DNA from 4 places in the Janthinobacterium sp. BJB301 genome. Region 4 is predicted to be linked to each of the others. Evidence: predicted binding sites of a transcription regulator. Region 4 holds the regulator's gene; each other region holds the start of a gene.
The links. The regulator sigma-54, encoded in region 4, starts transcription at its own class of promoters, with help from an activator protein. The targets are predictions, from matches to a motif close to TGGCANGNAANCTGCTTT.

Region 1 (4,424 bases), on a different contig from region 4:
TTCCGATGACGTCTTCAAGATCATCGCCGCCTTTGCCGCCGGCCAGCTGGACCCCGCCCACTGGGTGGGAGAAATCGCCGCCATCGATATCGCGGCAACCGGTTGTTGAAGTAAAGCGCATGAATGCGGACAAGACTACATAAGAGACGTCCTGTCCAGACTTGTCATGCGCCGCAGTGCCCCGAATGCAGACAGGATTACATCGATCAGCCGCGTCAAACCGGCCTGGCGCGCGCAGTACGCCGCCAGAAAATCCTGTCCCTCCTTGTCGGGTTGTCGTACTGATTACAATAGAAAATGAGAGAAGCGATGAAAAAAGAAGAATACGAAGTCCTGCATACCGAAGGCAGCCGTCCTGTGAAAATGTGGACCCGTGGCGTGCCCGTCGAAGAAGCGGCCAAAAAGCAATTACGCAACACGGCGACCCTGCCGTTCATTTACAAGCACATCGCCGTCATGCCCGACGTCCACCTGGGTAAAGGGTCGACCATCGGCAGCGTGATTCCCACCCTGGGCGCCGTGATTCCTGCGGCGGTGGGCGTGGATATCGGTTGCGGCATGATGGCGGCGAAAACCACGCTGACGGCGAATGATTTGCCCGATAATCTGGGGCCGCTGCGCAGCGCCATTGAACGCGCCATTCCACACGGGATGTCGCCAAAGACGCGCGGACACCGCGGCCGCGACGAGGGTTCCTGGCATACGCCGCCCTCGGTGGTCGATGCCGCGTGGCTGCAGCTGAAAGACGAATTCGATGCGATCTGCCTGAAAACGCCGAAGCTGAAAAATACGAACAATTATCGCCACCTGGGGACTTTGGGCAGCGGTAACCACTTCGTCGAAGTCTGTCTCGACGAGCAGGGTTCCGTATGGTTCATGCTGCATTCCGGTTCGCGCGGCGTGGGCAATGCCATCGGCAGCCATTTCATCGAACTGGCCAAGCAGGATATGCGCACCCACTTCATCAACCTGCCCGACCAGGATTTGGCTTACCTGGCCGAAGGAACGCAGCATTACGACGATTACGTGGAGGCGGTGGGCTGGGCGCAACGCTTTGCGCGCAACAACCGCGAAGTGATGATGCAGAATCTGATCGCCGCCGTGCGCACGGTCATCCATAAACCGTTCCAGACGCACGTGGAAGCCGTCAACTGCCACCATAACTATGTACAGAAGGAGCACCACTTCGGCAAGGATGTATTGATTACGCGCAAGGGCGCCGTGTCGGCCCGTGCCGGCGAACTGGGGATCATTCCCGGCTCCATGGGGGCGAAGAGTTTTATCGTGCGCGGCAAGGGCAATGCGGAGAGTTTCCATAGCTGCAGCCACGGCGCGGGACGCACGATGAGCCGCACGGAAGCGAAGCGGCGCTTCAACCTGGACGACCAGATCCGCGCCACGCAAGGCGTGGAATGCCGCAAGGATGAAAACGTGATCGATGAAATTCCGATGGCTTACAAGGATATCGATGCGGTGATGCTGGCGCAGCGCGAGCTGGTCGATGTCGTGCATATCTTGAAGCAGGTCGTCTGCGTCAAAGGATAAGAGAGATGATAGAAATAGATGGAGCGCAAGGCGAAGGCGGCGGACAGATTTTACGTTCGGCGCTGAGCTTGTCGATGATCACGGGGCAACCGTTTCGGCTGATTAATATTCGCGCGGGGCGGGAAAAGCCCGGCTTGCTGCGCCAGCATTTGCTGGCTGTGCAGGCGGCAACAGCCATTTGCGGGGCGCGCACGACGCCGGTGGCGCTGCGCGCGTCGAGCCTGGAATTCGTGCCTGGTCCCCTGCGTGGCGGCGATTACCGCTTTGCCATCGGCAGCGCGGGCAGTTGCACTCTGGTATTGCAAACCCTGTTGCCGGCCCTGCTGCATGCGGATGGGCCGTCCACCGTGCGCATCAGTGGCGGCACGCACAATGCCATGGCACCGCCCGTGCATTTCCTGCAGCGCGCGTATGGCCGTGTCCTGGAACAGATGGGGGCCGAGGTGGATATTTCGCTGCAACGCTATGGTTTTCATCCTGCGGGCGGCGGCGAGGTGATGGCCACCGTGCAACCGTGCCAGCGCTTGCGCCCCATCGCATTGCTGCAGCGCGGTGAACGGAAGGCGGGGTATGCGGAAAGCGTGGTGGCGGGCGTGCACGTGCGGGTGGCGCAGCGCGAGCTCGAGCGTGTCGCCGGCGGCATGGGCTGGAGCGGCAAGCAGCTGCGCATCGTCGGCTTGCCGTCGGAGCAGGGACCGGGCAATGTCCTGTTGCTGACCTTGGAGCATGAGCATGTCACGGAAGTGTTTACGTCGTTCGGCGAAAAGTCCTTGCTGGCCGAGTCCGTGGCCAAGCGCCTGTTGAACGAGGTGCGCGCCTATCTCAAGACGGACGCGGCCGTCGGCGAGCACCTGGCCGACCAGCTCTTGCTGCCGATGGCGCTGGCGGGCGGCGGCACCTTCAGCTGCAACAAGGTGTCGCAGCATGCGCTGACGAATGCGGAGGTGATTGCCCAATTTTTGCCCGTGCGTATCACTTTCGAGCAGCAGGCGCGAAGCAGCATCTGCACGGTGGCCGCCGCCTGACGCGCGCGATGATACAACTACGTGTTGCAGCTGTTCCAAATTGATACATGGGTGGCCGGACGTGGGGCATATACGCATGGCATGGCATTTGCTCTTCTTGGATATTCACTAAAAAACCAAGGAGACCAGCATGACCTATTCCATTCGTACCCTGCTCGGCGTGGCGGCGGCCGGCGCCGTTGCCCTCACTTCCCTGCTGACCTTGCCGCATGCCTATGCGCACGGCAATGTCACGCCGCAAGGCGTCGATACCACGGGCTTGCCCAAGGTAGGCGATAAGTGGCTTGAGCAAAACCCGTATCGGGGCAACAAGCTGGCCTTGACGGTGGGCACCTCGGCCTACAACCAGAATTGCGCTCGTTGCCACGGCATCGAAGCCATCTCGGGCGGCATCGCGCCGGATTTGCGCCAGCTGGACCGCGATTGCTTCGGTATCAAGAATGAGACAAAGAAACAGGCTTGCTACAAGGAGACGGATAATTACTACCTGGCCACCATACGCCACGGTAAAGTGCGTAATGGCGCTGTGTACATGCCGCCGTTTGAAGGCGTGTTCAACCAGGAAGCCATGTGGGCCATCAAGACCTATCTGGAAACCCGCCGCGAGTCGAATTAAATCGAACTGATCACAAAGGAGTCCCATGCGTTCATTTCAATTCCGGGGCGCGCGCGCGATGATCTCGCTCGCCTGCCTGGCGCTGTGCGCAGCCGCGCCGGTGCGCGCCGACTGGCAAAAAGTGCAGCAGTCGGGCAGCCTGAAAGTGGCTGTGTATAACGAGTTCGCGCCGTTTTCCGACAAGGGCGCGGGCATCGATATCGACATCGCCGAAGCGCTGGCGAAAAAGCTGGGTTTGAAACTGAGCTTGCTGCCATTTCCCGCCGGCGAAAACTTGAACGATGATTTGCGCAATATGGTGTGGAAGGGGCATTACCTTGGTTATGGTCCCGCCGATGTGATGCTGCATGTGCCGGTCGACAAGAAGTTGATGGCGGATAACGACAAGGTCGAGATCTTCGCGCCGTATTACGTGGAAACCGTGCGCCTGGCGCGCAGCGCGCAAGCCGTGCCGCAATTCGATGGCGTCGCTTCGCTGGCCGGCAAGCGCATCGGCGTGGAAAAAGTCTCGATTGCGGCCATGCTGATGCTGGGTGAAGACAATGGCAAGTACCGCGACGACGTGCGCATCTTCGACACGGCGGCCGAAGCCTTGCAGCAATTGCAGGCAGGGCAGCTCGATGCCGTGCTGGCCAACCGTTCGGAAATCGAATCGGTGCTGAAAAGCGATCCCGCTTTCCCCATGAGCGAAGTGGCGTTCGCCCGCTTGCCGCGTGCCGGCTGGGCCGTGGGCCTGGCCGTCAGCCGCCAGCAGCTCGACGTGGCAAAGTTGCTGCAGGCGGCCATGAACGAGATGGCGGCCAGCGGTGAATTGAAAGCCATCTTTGAAAAATATGGCGTGAAGGAAGCACGGCCCTGAAGTAGCTTGTACTAGTTTAAAAGCCCGCGCATCGGAAGAGGCGCGGGCTTTTTAGTTTTAGAAACTATATTGGGCGCTAACACCCAGCAACCAATTGCGTCCCGGCGCCGCTTCATAGTAGCGCTTGTTGCTGTCGCCGACGATGACGGAGCCCACGTAGGTCTTGTCGAAAAGATTGTTCAGGCGGGCAAATTCCTTGAAGCGCCAATTGCCCACGTTTTGTTTGGCGTTGACGCGCGCATTGAACACCGTATAGCCGGGCGCCGGCTTTTCGCTATTGCTGTCTTCCGCGTAGACCTGGTTGCTGGCCACGCTTTCCAGCGCCGCGCCAAAACGGTCCAGCGTGTCTTTCCAGGCCAGTTCCGCAAACAAGTTGGCG
Region 2 (4,424 bases), on a different contig from region 4:
TCGCGCTGCGTGATGTCCTTCGACGTGTCGCGCGCGCCGTGGAACTTCACGTCGAGGATGCGCGCCGTGTTGTCGGCCCGCTCGAGGAAAGTGCCCAGGCGGATGAAATGGATGGCTTCGTCCTTGAGCATGGTGCCCAGGGTCACGCCGCGCGACAGGTGCGAGCGGTATTTGACCCATTCGAAGAACTGGCTGGGGTCCGTTTCCAGCAGATTGCTTTTCAGGCGCTTCTGCATGTCGAGCCAGGTGGCGTTCTGGATTTCCCACACTTCCGTCGTCAGCGTGCCCCGCACGGCGCGGGCGTTTTCGCGCGCGCCCGTCAGGCAGGCGAGGATGGACGAGGGGTTGTTCGGATCGCGCACCATGAAGTCGAGCACGTCGCGCGTGTGGAAGCGGCCATATTTGTGGTCGTACGCGCTTTGCAGCTCGGAAATACCCAAGGTGGCGCGCCAGCCCTGTTCCGCATCCTGCTCGGATTGGGGCAGCATCGATGTTTGCATGTTGACGTCGAGCATGCGCGCCGTGTTTTCCGCCCGCTCCGTGTAGCGGGCCATCCAGAACAAATGATCGGCGGTGCGGCTCAGCATGCTTTTTCTCCTGCAAACACGGATGTTGGTTCCAATACCCAGGTATCCTTGGTGCCGCCCCCTTGCGAGGAGTTGACCACCAGCGAGCCTTCGCCCAGCGCCACGCGGGTCAGGCCGCCGGGCACCATGGAAATCGTCTTGCCGGACAGCACGAACGGGCGCAAATCGATGTGGCGCGGCGCAATACCGGCCTCGACATACGTGGGGCAGGCGGACAGGGCGAGCGTGGGCTGGGCGATGTAGCCGCCCGGATTGGCCAGCAGGCGCTGGCGGAAATCCTCGATCTGCGCCAGGCTGGACGCTGGCCCCACCAGCATGCCGTAGCCGCCCGCGCCATGCACTTCCTTGACGACGAGTTTCGCCAGGTTCGCCAGCACGTACGACAAATCGGCGCTCTTGCGGCACTGATACGTCGGCACGTTGTTGAGGATCGGCTCCTGCGACAGATAAAACTTGATCATGTCGGGTACGAACGGGTAGATCGACTTGTCGTCGGCAACGCCCGTGCCGATGGCGTTCGCCAGCGTTACCCGCCCGGCGCGGTAGACGGACAGCAGGCCCGGCACGCCCAGCGACGAGTCCGAGCGGAAGGCCAGCGGATCGAGGAAATCGTCGTCCACCCGGCGGTAGATCACGTCGACGCGCTTGGGCCCGCGCGTGGTGCGCATGTACACCGAGTTGTCGTTGACAAACAGATCCTTGCCTTCGACCAGTTCCACGCCCATCTGCTGGGCCAAAAACGCGTGCTCGAAGTAGGCGGAGTTGTACATGCCGGGCGTCATGACGACGACCGTCGGGTCATCGACGCCCATCGGCGCGACGGAGCGCAGGTTGTCGAGCAGCATGTCCGGGTAATGGTCGACGGGGGCGATGCGGTTGCGGGCGAACAGTTCCGGGAACAAGCGCATCATCATCTTGCGGTCTTCCAGCATGTAGGACACGCCGGACGGCACCCGCAGATTGTCTTCCAGCACATAGAATTCGCCCTGGCCGGCGCGCACGATGTCGACGCCGGCGATGTGGGCGTAAATGTCGGAGGCGACGGAAATACCCTGCATTTCCGGGCGGTACTGGGCATTCTTGTAGATTTGCTCGGCGGGAATGATGCCCGCCTTGATGATGTTTTGCTCATGATAAATATCATGGATAAACATGTTCAAGGCTTGCACGCGCTGTACCAGGCCCGTCTGCATCTGCGCCCATTCCGTGGCGGGGATGATGCGCGGGATGGTGTCGAACGGAATCAGGCGTTCCGTGCCGGCATCGTCGCCATACACGGCGAACGTGATGCCGACCCGGCGGAACGTCAGGTCGGCTTCGGCCCGCTTGCGGGCGATGGTCTCGGGGGATTGCTGCTCCAGCCAGTTGCTGAATTCACGATAGTGTTCACGTACCTTGCTGTCCGTCCCCACTTCATTTGCAGTCATTTCATTGAAAAAATTTGCCATGTTGTGATTTCCCTTGAGCCGTGTCTATGCATAGCTCAGCAGGAAGCGTGCCAACAAGGCGGGCGTGAACAGGTGTAAATATGACCACTTTTGTGGCGTCGCGCCATTGTTTGCACCAATTCGGTGCGCTAGGCGTCACTCTTGGGGACGTCGGCGGGTTGGACAAAGGGGCGGCAATCGACGGGCACGTCGAAGATGAAACTGGTGCCTGTCTCGGCCGCGCTGTCGACGGCGATGCTGCCGCCGTGGCTTTCCGCGACGCTCTGCACGAAGGGCAGGCCGATACCCCATCCTGGCGCGGGGCTGTCGTTTTCGCGGCGCAGGTAGTCAAAGATGCGTTCGGCCTGTTCCGGCGCGATGGGCCGCCCGCTATTGTGGACGGTGACGATCAGGCGTTCGTGGACCGCTTCCACGTGCACGCTGATGGGCGCGTCGTCGCCATACTTGAGCGCATTGCCGAGCAGGTTTTCCAGCGCGCGCCGCAGCGAGTTCTCGCACCACCAGCCGATGACGGATTGCCCGCTGACCTGGCATTTGCCCGGTCGCTGCAAGTTGACCTGGCTGGCCACGGCGTGCACCAGCGGCAGCACGTCGAACTGGCTCAGCACCAGTGGCAACTGCTGGCCCTGGTGGTAGCTGAGGCCATCGAGCAATTCCTCGATCATGCTGTCGAGCCGCTTGCTGTGCTCGACAATCTTGTGCGCCAGCAATGTCACCCGTTCCGGGTCGGCTGGCCTGAGCAGCAGCTGGGCGCTGGTGCTGATCACGGCCAGGGGATTGCGCATGTCGTGCGACAGGCCGGCCGCGATACGGCGCCGGAAGCCTTCATGCATGCTGGTAAATTCGCGTATCGATTCGCGGATGCCCGAGTCGATCGACACATTGATCACCTGCCAATCCTTGCTGCGCAGGGTGATGCCGGACTCATGCGCGGTGGCGGCGAAGCAGTCGCGGAAGATCTGGTATTCCTGGATCACCTGCTCCGGGCCGTAATTGGTCATGCGCGCCCGTTCATTGCCATGCACGGCGGGCACGTTGCTGTTGCTGGCGGCGTTTTCGCGCGGGTGGCCCGGGGTGAGGGCTTCGGCCAGGTTGTCGAAAAAGGCGGGCAAGGTATTGATGAGTATGGGCGTGAGCAACTGGTCGGCGCCGCGCACCTTGGCGCGCACGCGCTGTTCCCAGGCGCTGAGGACGGCGTCGCGCATGGCAAAGATGCGCTGCGCGCGCTGCAATGGCTGGCGTGCGCTGGCCTGGCGACCCGCGTGATGATCCGTGGCAATACTCACCTGGACTCCTGACTGCAATGACTATGCTTGCGATAGTATGCGCCAATTCAGCCGCCGGGGAAACGCCTTATTGTCCAGTATCGGCCTGCCGCAGGGCCGCATCGAGGCGGGAAAGCGAGGCAGACCATTCGGCCAGCGAAAAGTTCTGTGGATCATCATGACCATTCGCAAACCCTGTATCGATGACGGCATGGAAGGCGGGGATCAGCCATGTGCCCCTGCGCACGCTGGCGGCGATATACAGCAGGGCAAGCCGCTCGTATTGCGCAGGCGTAAAGCCGGGATCGGGCGCCAGGCCATCGTTGCCCTTGCCGCCGCCGGGCACGGAGTTGCGCGGCTGCACCAGTTCCACGTGCAGGAACAGGCCCGCCAGCGACGGCTTGTCCTTTTCCAGCTTGCTGGCGTAGCTGGCCGTGCCAAAGTCGCGCACCTGCAAGGAGCCGCCCAGGCGGTTCACGTAGACATGGCCTTTCGGACCGCCGCCCAGCGCCGGATTGCGCAAGCTGAAGTCGTTGAAGTCCCAGCTGGCATCGTTGATGTGGCCGGGAATGGCGTCAAGCAGGAAATTCGGGTAGCTGGTGTCGTGGATGACGAAATAGCGGGCCATGGGCGCGGCCAGCCGGCCCACGGCGCGCGACAGGGGCGCGTCGACGGCGCCGCCCACGCCCGCCTCGGCGATGCCTTGTTCCGCCAGCCAGGCGCGCAAGCGGGCCGGAGCGATGCCCGTGCGCTGGCCGATGCGGGCGGCAAGGAAGTCCGGCAGCGGCGCACTCTCGCCCAGGCGCGCATACAGTTTGACGGGGCGCAGCAAACACGTGGCTTGCGCCAGCGCATCGCCCTTGAAGCCGCTTTTCCAGGCGGCGTACGGGCAGGCGGCTTGCTTTTGGGCCGCGGCAGGCAGGGATAGGCAGAGCAGGAGCAGCAGGGCAGGGAATCGTTTCATGCGGCATTGTCGCCGAAGCGCGGCTTGCGGCACAGGCGCGCACGCGGAAAAAAAGCTGCCCGAGGGCAGCTTTTCGAAGTAGGACAGGGGCGCGGCCTTTAAAATGCCACGCTGGCCGATACGACCACGGTGCGCGGCGCGGCCAGGACCAGCGAGCCGA
Region 3 (4,424 bases), on a different contig from region 4:
TCGATGCCGTAGAACTGGCGCTGGAAGTCGACCACGCCGCCAGAATGGCTGGCGGGCGCCTGGAAGCCCTTGGTAAATGCCTGGTACTGGATCACGTCGCGGTTGCCGCCATACACCATCACGTGCAGGCGGTCATCGCCGAACGACTGTTCATAGGTGGCGCCGATCTGCTGGTGGTCGATGCTCTTGCGGGTGTTGTAGCGTTCGGCCAGGGTGCGTTTCGGGTTTTGCGTGTCCGTCGCGTCGATTTCGCCGGCGCGCGGGTCGGCGGCAAACGTGGCCCAGGTGGCGCCCAGCGGATCTTGCGTATTGCCTTGATGCAGGCTGTTGGCGACGATGGTCAGCTTGCTGTCCTTCGTCGGCTTGACGGTGACCTTGCCGAACGCCTGTTCGCGCGTGGCGGCGCTATGGTCGCGGAAACCGTCCGTGCGGAAGCGCGAGCCGTCGAGCACGTAGCCGATGCCGCCTGCCTGGCCTTGCGCCGAGAGATCGACCTTGCTGGTGCCGTAGCTGCCGCCCGTCAAATTCAGTTCGACGGAAGGGGGATTTTGTCCATCCCTGGAAAACAGCTGGATCACGCCGCCCGAATGGTTGCCGTAGATGGCAGAAAACGGTCCGCGCAGCACTTCGATGCGCTCGGCCGTATCGAGGTTGAAGGTGGCGGCCTGGCCCTGGCCGTCGGGCATGCTGGCGGGAATGCCATCACTGATCAGCTTGACGCCGCGCACACCAAAGGCCGAGCGTGCGCCGAAGCCGCGCGACGAGATCTGCAAGTCTTGCGCATAGTTCTGGCGGTTTTGCACGACCAGGCCCGGCACGGCGGCCAGCGCTTCCGACGCGTTGACGCGGATTTGGCCATCCTGGATGCGCGCGCTGTCGACCACGTCGATCGAGGCCGGCACTTCCTGGCTGGGATGGGCGATGCGGCTGCCGCTGATGACCACCGTATCCATCAGTTGCCCGTTGGCCGGGTCAACTGCTTCGGCGGCAAAGACGTGGGGGGCGAGGGTGGCGCTGCCGGCGACAAACAGGCTGGCGATGGTGTTCAGGCGGAAACGGTGCTGCATGCGGATTCTCCAATGTGAATAAAAGCCTGCTTGATCGCGTGCGCGGTACAGGTCTGCATAGTCTTATCAAGCAATATGCCTGCCATGTCTCCATTGGTGGGCTGAAATTATACGCGTGTCAGTGGCACGGCGTTTGCATACAGCAATGGGCAGATGCGCCGATGCCGCGCGCTTTTCCTGTGTTTTGCCATTGAAAAGGTGATTATGCCCAACTTCTTCTCGTGCTTGCGCCAGGTTTGCTGGCTGTTGCCGGCGCTCGCCAGCACCGCCCTCCAGGCAGCTCCCTTTGCCTATGTCCCCAATGAAAAATCGGGCACCTTGAGCGTGATCGACACGGCTACCGACCAGGTAGTGCGTCAGATCGCCGCAGGCAAGCGGCCGCGCGGCATCGCCGCCGACCCCAGCGGACGGCAATTGTTTGTCACGGATGCGGCCAGCAGCGCCTTGTTGCTGATCGATAACGCTGCCGGCGCGCCCGTGCGCACGGTGGCGCTGGGCAAGTCGCCCGAAGGCGTCAGCGCTTCCCGGGACGGTCATTACGTGGCAGTGGCCGTCGAGGAAAACAATAGCGTGGCCTTGCTCGATGGCCAGACAGGCACCTTGCTCGCCGATATCAAGGTGCAGGGACGCAACCCGGAACATGCCGTCTTCAGCCCGGATGGACGCTGGCTGCTGGTCAGCGCGGAAGAGGCGGAGCAAGTCGATGTCATTGATGTAGCGCAACGCCGCCAGGTCGCGTCCATCGCCGTGGGACTGCGTCCGCGCGGCATTGGTTTCAGTCCGGACTCGGGCCGCGCCTATGTGGCGTGCGAACTGGTCAATGCCGTGTACGTGATCGACATGGCCGCGCGCAAGGCGATTGCCACCATTCCAGCGGGCAAGAATGCGAATGGCATCGTGGTCCATCCCAACGGCAAGCAGGTGTATGTCTCGAATGGCACGGACGGCACGGTGATGGTGATCGACACGGCCAGCTACCAGGTCACGGCCACCATTCCCGTCGGCAAACGTCCGTGGAATATGGCCATCACGCCCGACGGCGCCAAGCTGTACGTGGCCAATGGCCGTTCGAACAGTGTGTCCGTCATCGACACGGCCAGCGCGCAGAAAGTAGCCGATATTGCCGTGGGCGAATTGCCATGGGGCGTGGTGATTCGTTGATTCCTTGGTGGCACAGGCGCAGGTGTTCCAGTCTGGTACACCTGTTCCATTGTGCAGCGGCGCAGGGAAGATGCCGCAGGGCTGGCCCGGATTGGAACAGGACGTCTTTACCTTGTTCAAAATGCAAACAGGCCCACGTCCCCACCCAAGCAGGTGGCCTGCGCTGAAAAACGTGCCGGGTTTGATGCCGCGCCCTTGTAACAGGGATAAAACCGGCTAAGTTTGTAGTGGGATGGCGAGCTGGCACGGCATTTGCGGAAGACTCCGTGTACTCACCCCATCTGTACCAGGACGTTTGATTTTAATTAAGTAATTCCATTCTAATTAACCCGATAGAGGACGACATGAATCTCGCAGACATCAGCAAACTGGGCGTAGCCAATCCCTTCAAACAACGCTATGACAATTACATCGGCGGCAAATTCGTTGCACCAGTAAAAGGTGAGTACTTTCCTAACATCACGCCGATCACAGGCTTGCCGTTTTGCGAGATCGCCCGTTCCACGACGGAAGACGTCGAGCTGGCGCTGGATGCCGCGCACGCCGCCAAGGAGGCATGGGGCAAGACTTCGCCGGCCGAGCGCGCCAATATCCTGAACCGCATCGCCGACCGCATCGAACAGAACCTGAGCCTGATCGCCACGGCGGAAACCATCGACAACGGCAAGCCGATCCGCGAAACGATGAATGCCGACATTCCACTGGCCATCGACCATTTCCGTTACTTCGCCGGTTGCATCCGCGCGCAGGAAGGTTCCGTCGCGCAAATCGATGCGGAAACCTATGCCTACCACTACCACGAGCCGTTGGGTGTCGTGGGGCAGATCATTCCCTGGAATTTCCCGATTCTGATGGCCGTGTGGAAACTGGCGCCAGCCCTGGCCGCCGGCAATTGCGTCGTCTTGAAACCGGCCGAGCAGACCCCGGCATCCATCATGGTGTTGATCGAGCTGATCGGCGACTTGCTGCCGCCGGGCGTGTTGAACATCATCAACGGTTTCGGCCTGGAAGCGGGTAAACCGCTGGCCTCGAGCAAGCGCATCGCCAAGATCGCCTTTACGGGCGAAACGGGCACGGGCCGTCTGATCATGGGCTATGCCGCGCAAAACCTGATTCCCGTCACCCTGGAGCTGGGCGGCAAGTCGCCGAACATCTTCTTTGAAGACGTGATGGATGCCGATGATGATTATTTCGACAAGTGCCTGGAAGGTTTTGCCATGTTCGCGCTGAACCAAGGCGAAGTGTGCACCTGCCCATCGCGCGTGCTGATCCAGGAATCGATCTACGAGAAATTCATCGAACGGGCCTTGAAGCGCGTGGCCGCCATCAAGCAGGGCAATCCGCTCGACTCGTCCACCATGATCGGCGCGCAGGCTTCGCAGGAGCAGCTGGAAAAAATCCTGTCCTACCTCGACATCGGCCGCCAGGAAGGCGCGGAAGTGCTGGCCGGCGGCGAGCGCAACACGCAGGCGGGCGACCTGGAAGGCGGCTACTACGTGCGTCCGACCGTGTTCAAGGGCAATAACAAGATGCGCATCTTCCAGGAAGAGATCTTCGGACCCGTCGTGTCCGTGACCACCTTCAAGGATGAGGCCGACGCGCTGGCGATTGCCAACGATACCTTGTACGGCCTGGGGGCCGGCCTGTGGACGCGTGACGGTTCGCGCGCCTTCCGCATGGGCCGCGCCATTCAGGCGGGCCGCGTGTGGACCAATTGCTACCACCTGTATCCGGCCCATGCCGCGTTCGGAGGCTACAAGCAATCGGGTATCGGCCGCGAAAACCACAAGATGATGCTCGATCACTACCAGCAAACGAAGAACTTGTTGGTGAGCTATAGCCCGAAAGCGCTGGGCTTCTTCTAAACCGGCAACAGGCGCCGCGCCTGCAGTCCAGGCGCGGCGCGCAGAAAGGGATGCGATGAGTGCAGCAATTGCCCGGGTGGTCGCCACCGATGCGGCGCTGGAAATGATGGACAAGTTGCGCCGGCGTCACGGCCCGCTGATGTTTTTCCAGTCGGGCGGATGCTGCGACGGCAGTGCGCCCATGTGCTATGCGCTGGGCGAGTTCGATGTCAGCGACACCGATATCTATCTCGGCAATTTGAATGGCACACCGTTCTACATGGGACTCGAGCAATTCGAGTACTGGGAGCATACCCAGTTGATTATCGATGTGGTCGACGGCAATGGCGGC
Region 4 (4,424 bases):
TCCAACAGCGGCACCAGCACCCCGGATGGCGGCAGTGTGCGCATGGTGATCCAGCCGAAAACCAAGGCACCGGCGGCGGAGAAAGCGCCGGCCACGCCTGCGCCAGGAAAGAAATAATGGATAATACTCGTTGCGGCAGCACCCTGATCGTTCGCGGGCTGCAAAAAACCTATGGCAAGCGGCAAGTCGTGCATGATGTCTCGCTGCAAGTCGAATGCGGCGAAGTGGTGGGTTTGCTGGGCCCGAACGGCGCCGGCAAGACCACCTCGTTCTACATGATCGTCGGCCTGGTGCCGTCCGATGGCGGCAGCATCGATATCAGCGGCGTGGACATCTCCAGCCTGCCGATCCACCGCCGCGCTCAGATGGGCCTGTCCTACCTGCCGCAGGAAGCGTCCGTCTTCCGCAAGCTGACGGTGGAAGACAATATCCGCGCCGTGCTGGAAATCCAGACCGTCGAAGGCCGTCCGCTGACGAAGGCCGAGATCGAGGTGCGCCTGGATAAATTGCTGGCCGATTTGCAGATTGAAAAGCTGCGCGAGAACCAGGCCCTGTCCCTGTCGGGCGGTGAGCGCCGCCGCGTGGAAATCGCCCGCGCGCTGGCCACCGATCCCCGTTTCGTGCTGCTCGACGAACCGTTCGCCGGCGTCGATCCGATCGCCGTGATCGAGATCCAGCGCATCGTGCGGTTCTTGAAGGAGCGCAATATCGGCGTGCTGATCACCGATCATAATGTGCGCGAGACGCTGGGTATCTGCGACCGTGCCTACATCATCAACCAGGGCTCGGTACTGGCGTCGGGACGCCCCGACGACATCATCGCGAACGAGTCGGTACGCCGGGTCTATCTGGGCGAACACTTCCGCATGTAAGCCAATGAAACAATCATTGCAGCTGCGCACTTCGCAGCACCTGGCACTGACGCCGCAGTTGCAGCAATCGATACGCCTGTTGCAATTGTCTACCCTGGAATTGCATCAGGAACTAGAGCAATTGCTGACGGACAATCCCTTGCTCGAACGCCTCGATGACCCGCTCGACCGTTCGTTGCGCCTGCTTTCCGACGGCGCCTTGAGTTCCACGGCTGCACCGGCCGAAGCGCCGCCCCAGCCGCCAGGCCAGGAAGCGCCCGCAGCGCCTGCCGAAGCGGAAACCTTTGATGGCGATGCCGGCGAGGGGCCGGCCGCCGCGGATGGCGGCGACAGCGACTGGAGCGAGGCGAGCCGCGGCAAGGCGCCCGACGACGAGGATTCGCGCCCGCAACTCGAAGCCCATCACTGCACCCTGCGCGAACACCTGATGGAGCAGATGCGCGTGACGGTGCTCGAATTGCGCGACCGCGCGCTGGTCGAGCTGATCATCGATGCGCTCGACGACAATGGCTACCTGGAAGAGTCGCTTGAGGACATCCTGGCGCGCCTGCCGGAAGAGCTGGAAATCGATGCGGACGAGATGCGCACGGCCTTGTCTCTCTTGCAAAGTTTCGATCCGCCTGGCGTGGGCGCGCGCAATGCCTCCGAATGCCTGGCGCTGCAAATCAAGCGCTTGCCGCACATCGCCATGGTGACGCGCCGCATGGCCCTCGTCATCGTGGAAAAGCACCTGGCCTGGTTTGCCCAGCGCGATTTCAACAAGCTGAAAAAAGCCCTCGATTGCGACGATGAAGACTTGCGCGAAGCGCAGACGGTGATTCGCCAGTGCAATCCGCATCCGGGTGCCGTGTTCGCCTCGGACGTGTCCGATTACGTGGTGCCCGACGTCGTCGTCAAGCGCGCGCGCAATGGCTGGCAAGTCACGTTGAACAACGATGTCATGCCGCGCCTGCGCGTCAATGCCATGTACGCCAACTTGCTCAAGCAGGGCAAGGGTGAGGGCGCCATGGGCGCACAGTTGCAGGAAGCCAAGTGGCTGATCAAGAATATGCGCCAGCGCTTCGACACGATCCTGCGCGTGGCGCAGGCGATAGTAGAAAGACAAAAGAGCTTTTTCTCGCATGGGGCCGTTGCCATGCGTCCCCTTGTGCTCCGTGAAATAGCTGATACACTGGGTTTACACGAGAGTACTATCTCGCGGGTAACAACTCAAAAGTACATGCTGACCCCGCACGGCATGTTCGAGTTGAAATATTTCTTTGGTAGCCACGTCGCCACCGAAGCGGGGGGCGAAGCGTCATCGACGGCGATACGGGCATTGATCGTGCAACTGACAGGAGCAGAAGACCCTAAAAATCCTTTATCCGACAGTAAGATTGCGGACATGCTGGGGGAACAAGGCATGGTGATTGCGCGACGTACTGTTGCCAAATACCGGGAAGCGTTGAAAATTCCGCCAGTGAGCCTGCGTAAGTGTTTGTAAGTTTTTTTCGGTTCCTCTGCGGGCCGGATAGGATGGACCGCACGAACCCGATCATCTTTAGGAGTGTGTATGAATCTCACCATCAGCGGACATCATCTCGAAGTGACACCAGCCATCCGTGAATACGTACAAACGAAGCTGGAGCGCGTGAAACGTCATTTCGATCAAGTCATCGATATCGCCGTGATTCTGACCGTGGATAACCTCAAAGAGAAAGAAAAACGTCAAAAGGCTGAAGTCAACCTGCGTTTGAGCGGCAAGACTGTCTATGTGGAAAGCTTGGCGCACGACCTGTACGCCGCGATCGATACCCTGATCGACAAGCTCGATAGGCAAGTGATGAAATACAAAACCAAAGTGCAAGGGCACGGTAAAGAGGCGATCAAGCATCTGCCAGACAACTCCGAGGAAGAAGCCGTCGTCGCCGTCTAAGGCCACCCGCTTCCAGCAGTTGTGATCAACTAAGGGCGCACATCTTGCGCCCTTTTTTGCGCCTGGACCTTTTGAGCGCAATGTTCGCCGCGCAGGGGCTAAAATGTTTGCACTTTCACTTCTTTCCTGCCTGCCATGAGCGACTTCGTCCAGACTTCCATCCGCAACCGCACGGGCCATATCGTGCTCGACCGTCCGAAAGCCTTGAATTCCCTGTCGCTGGAGATGGTGCGCGCCCTGAGCGCGGTCCTGCTGGCCTGGCGCGACGATCCGCAGGTGGACGCCGTGGTGATCCGCTCCAGCAGTGAAAAAGCCCTGTGCGCCGGCGGCGATATCCGTTTCTTTTACGATGCGGGCCTGGCCACGCCGCAAGGCGGCAGCGCCATGCTGGAAGATTTCTTTACGGAAGAATATGCTTTAAATCATTTAATTCATTTCTACCCAAAACCGTATATCGCCGTGATGGATGGCGTGGTGATGGGCGGCGGCATGGGCGTGGCGCAAGCCGGGCCGGGCAACCGCCTGCGCATCGTGACGGGCCGCACGCGCATGGCCATGCCGGAAGTCAATATCGGCTTGTTTCCCGATGTGGGCGGCAGTTATTTTCTATCCCGCCTGGCGGGCCAGCTGGGCCTGTACCTGGGCTTGACGGGCTTGACGATCAACGCGGCCGATGCCCTGTACACGGGGCTGGCCGATGTCTACCTGCCTGAGGCGCAGATGGGGGCGCTGCTGGACCTGTTCGAATCGACGCGGGGCGAGGCCTTGCCTGTGGCCATCAAGGCGCTGGCGGCGCCTTTCCAGGCCGAGGCGGGGGTGTCTCCCCTGGCCACGGCGCGCGCGGCGCTGGACCGCCATTTCGGCGCCCCTTCCGTGGCCGCCATCATGGCCTCGCTGGCGCAGGATGACAGCGCGTTCGCGGCCAAGGCGCTGGCGGCCATGCGCCTGCGTTCGCCCTTGATGATGTCGGTGACCCTGGAATTGCTGCAGCGGGGCGCCCACCTGGGCGTGGCCGATTGCCTGCGCATGGAGCGCACGGTGGTGCGCCACAATTTCGAACATGGCGAAGTGCTCGAGGGCGTGCGCGCGCTGGTGGTCGACAAGGACAATGCACCGCGCTGGAACCCTGCCAGCCTGGACGACGTCGATGCGGCCATGGTGGCGCGCTTCTTTGCCCCCGTCTGGCCAGCCGCGGCGCATCCGCTGTGCCACCTCGACTAATTAGCTGCGTTCGCGGTGGCGCAGGACGACGCGTTCATTCGGGCCGAAATACTGCGCCAGCCGCTCCGCCATGTACACGGAGCGGTGCTGGCCGCCCGTGCAGCCCAGGGCCACCGTCAGGTAGCTGCGGTTGTCGGACTTGAATGACGGCAACCATTTCTCGATGAAGGCGCGGATGTCGGCCAGCAGTTCCAGCGCGCTCGGCTGCGCGTCGAGGAAGGCGATCACGGGCGCATCGCGGCCGTCGAGCGGGCGCAGCGCCAGGTCGTAATACGGATTCGGCAAGGCCCGCACGTCGAAGACGAAATCGGCGTCCAGCGGCACGCCCAGCTTGAAGGCGAACGATTCGAAGAACAGGGTCAGCGGCGCGCGTTCGGAGGCGACGATATCCTTGATCCAGGCGCGCAGCTTGTTGG

Region 1: the regulator sigma-54 is predicted to act here: its motif matches at 2,648-2,665, upstream of pedF (cytochrome c-550 PedF).
Region 2: the regulator sigma-54 is predicted to act here: its motif matches at 2,071-2,088, upstream of CSQ91_RS06545 (circularly permuted type 2 ATP-grasp protein).
Region 3: the regulator sigma-54 is predicted to act here: its motif matches at 2,470-2,487, upstream of adh (aldehyde dehydrogenase).

What each region holds. Positions count from the first base shown of each region.
Region 1 is NZ_PDZJ01000010.1:3,552-7,975, forward strand. It holds gene CSQ91_RS28210 (vWA domain-containing protein) at 1-109, shown strand, start outside; gene CSQ91_RS28215 (RtcB family protein) at 310-1,545, shown strand; gene rtcA (RNA 3'-terminal phosphate cyclase) at 1,551-2,570, shown strand; gene pedF (cytochrome c-550 PedF) at 2,701-3,186, shown strand; gene CSQ91_RS28230 (substrate-binding periplasmic protein) at 3,212-4,045, shown strand; gene CSQ91_RS28235 (TonB-dependent receptor family protein) at 4,103-4,424, opposite strand, start outside.
Region 2 is NZ_PDZJ01000001.1:1,519,849-1,524,272, forward strand. It holds gene CSQ91_RS06540 (alpha-E domain-containing protein) at 1-587, opposite strand, end outside; gene CSQ91_RS06545 (circularly permuted type 2 ATP-grasp protein) at 581-2,035, opposite strand; gene CSQ91_RS06550 (sensor histidine kinase) at 2,164-3,321, opposite strand; gene CSQ91_RS06555 (hypothetical protein) at 3,389-4,264, opposite strand; gene CSQ91_RS06560 (TonB-dependent receptor) at 4,363-4,424, opposite strand, start outside.
Region 3 is NZ_PDZJ01000010.1:8,726-13,149, forward strand. It holds gene CSQ91_RS28235 (TonB-dependent receptor family protein) at 1-1,067, opposite strand, end outside; gene CSQ91_RS28240 (beta-propeller fold lactonase family protein) at 1,272-2,228, shown strand; gene adh (aldehyde dehydrogenase) at 2,573-4,093, shown strand; gene CSQ91_RS28250 (DUF779 domain-containing protein) at 4,149-4,424, shown strand, end outside.
Region 4 is NZ_PDZJ01000005.1:96,180-100,603, forward strand. It holds gene lptA (lipopolysaccharide transport periplasmic protein LptA) at 1-117, shown strand, start outside; gene lptB (LPS export ABC transporter ATP-binding protein) at 117-872, shown strand; gene CSQ91_RS24530 (RNA polymerase factor sigma-54) at 877-2,355, shown strand; gene hpf (ribosome hibernation-promoting factor, HPF/YfiA family) at 2,425-2,787, shown strand; gene CSQ91_RS24540 (enoyl-CoA hydratase/isomerase family protein) at 2,923-4,008, shown strand; gene rapZ (RNase adapter RapZ) at 4,009-4,424, opposite strand, start outside.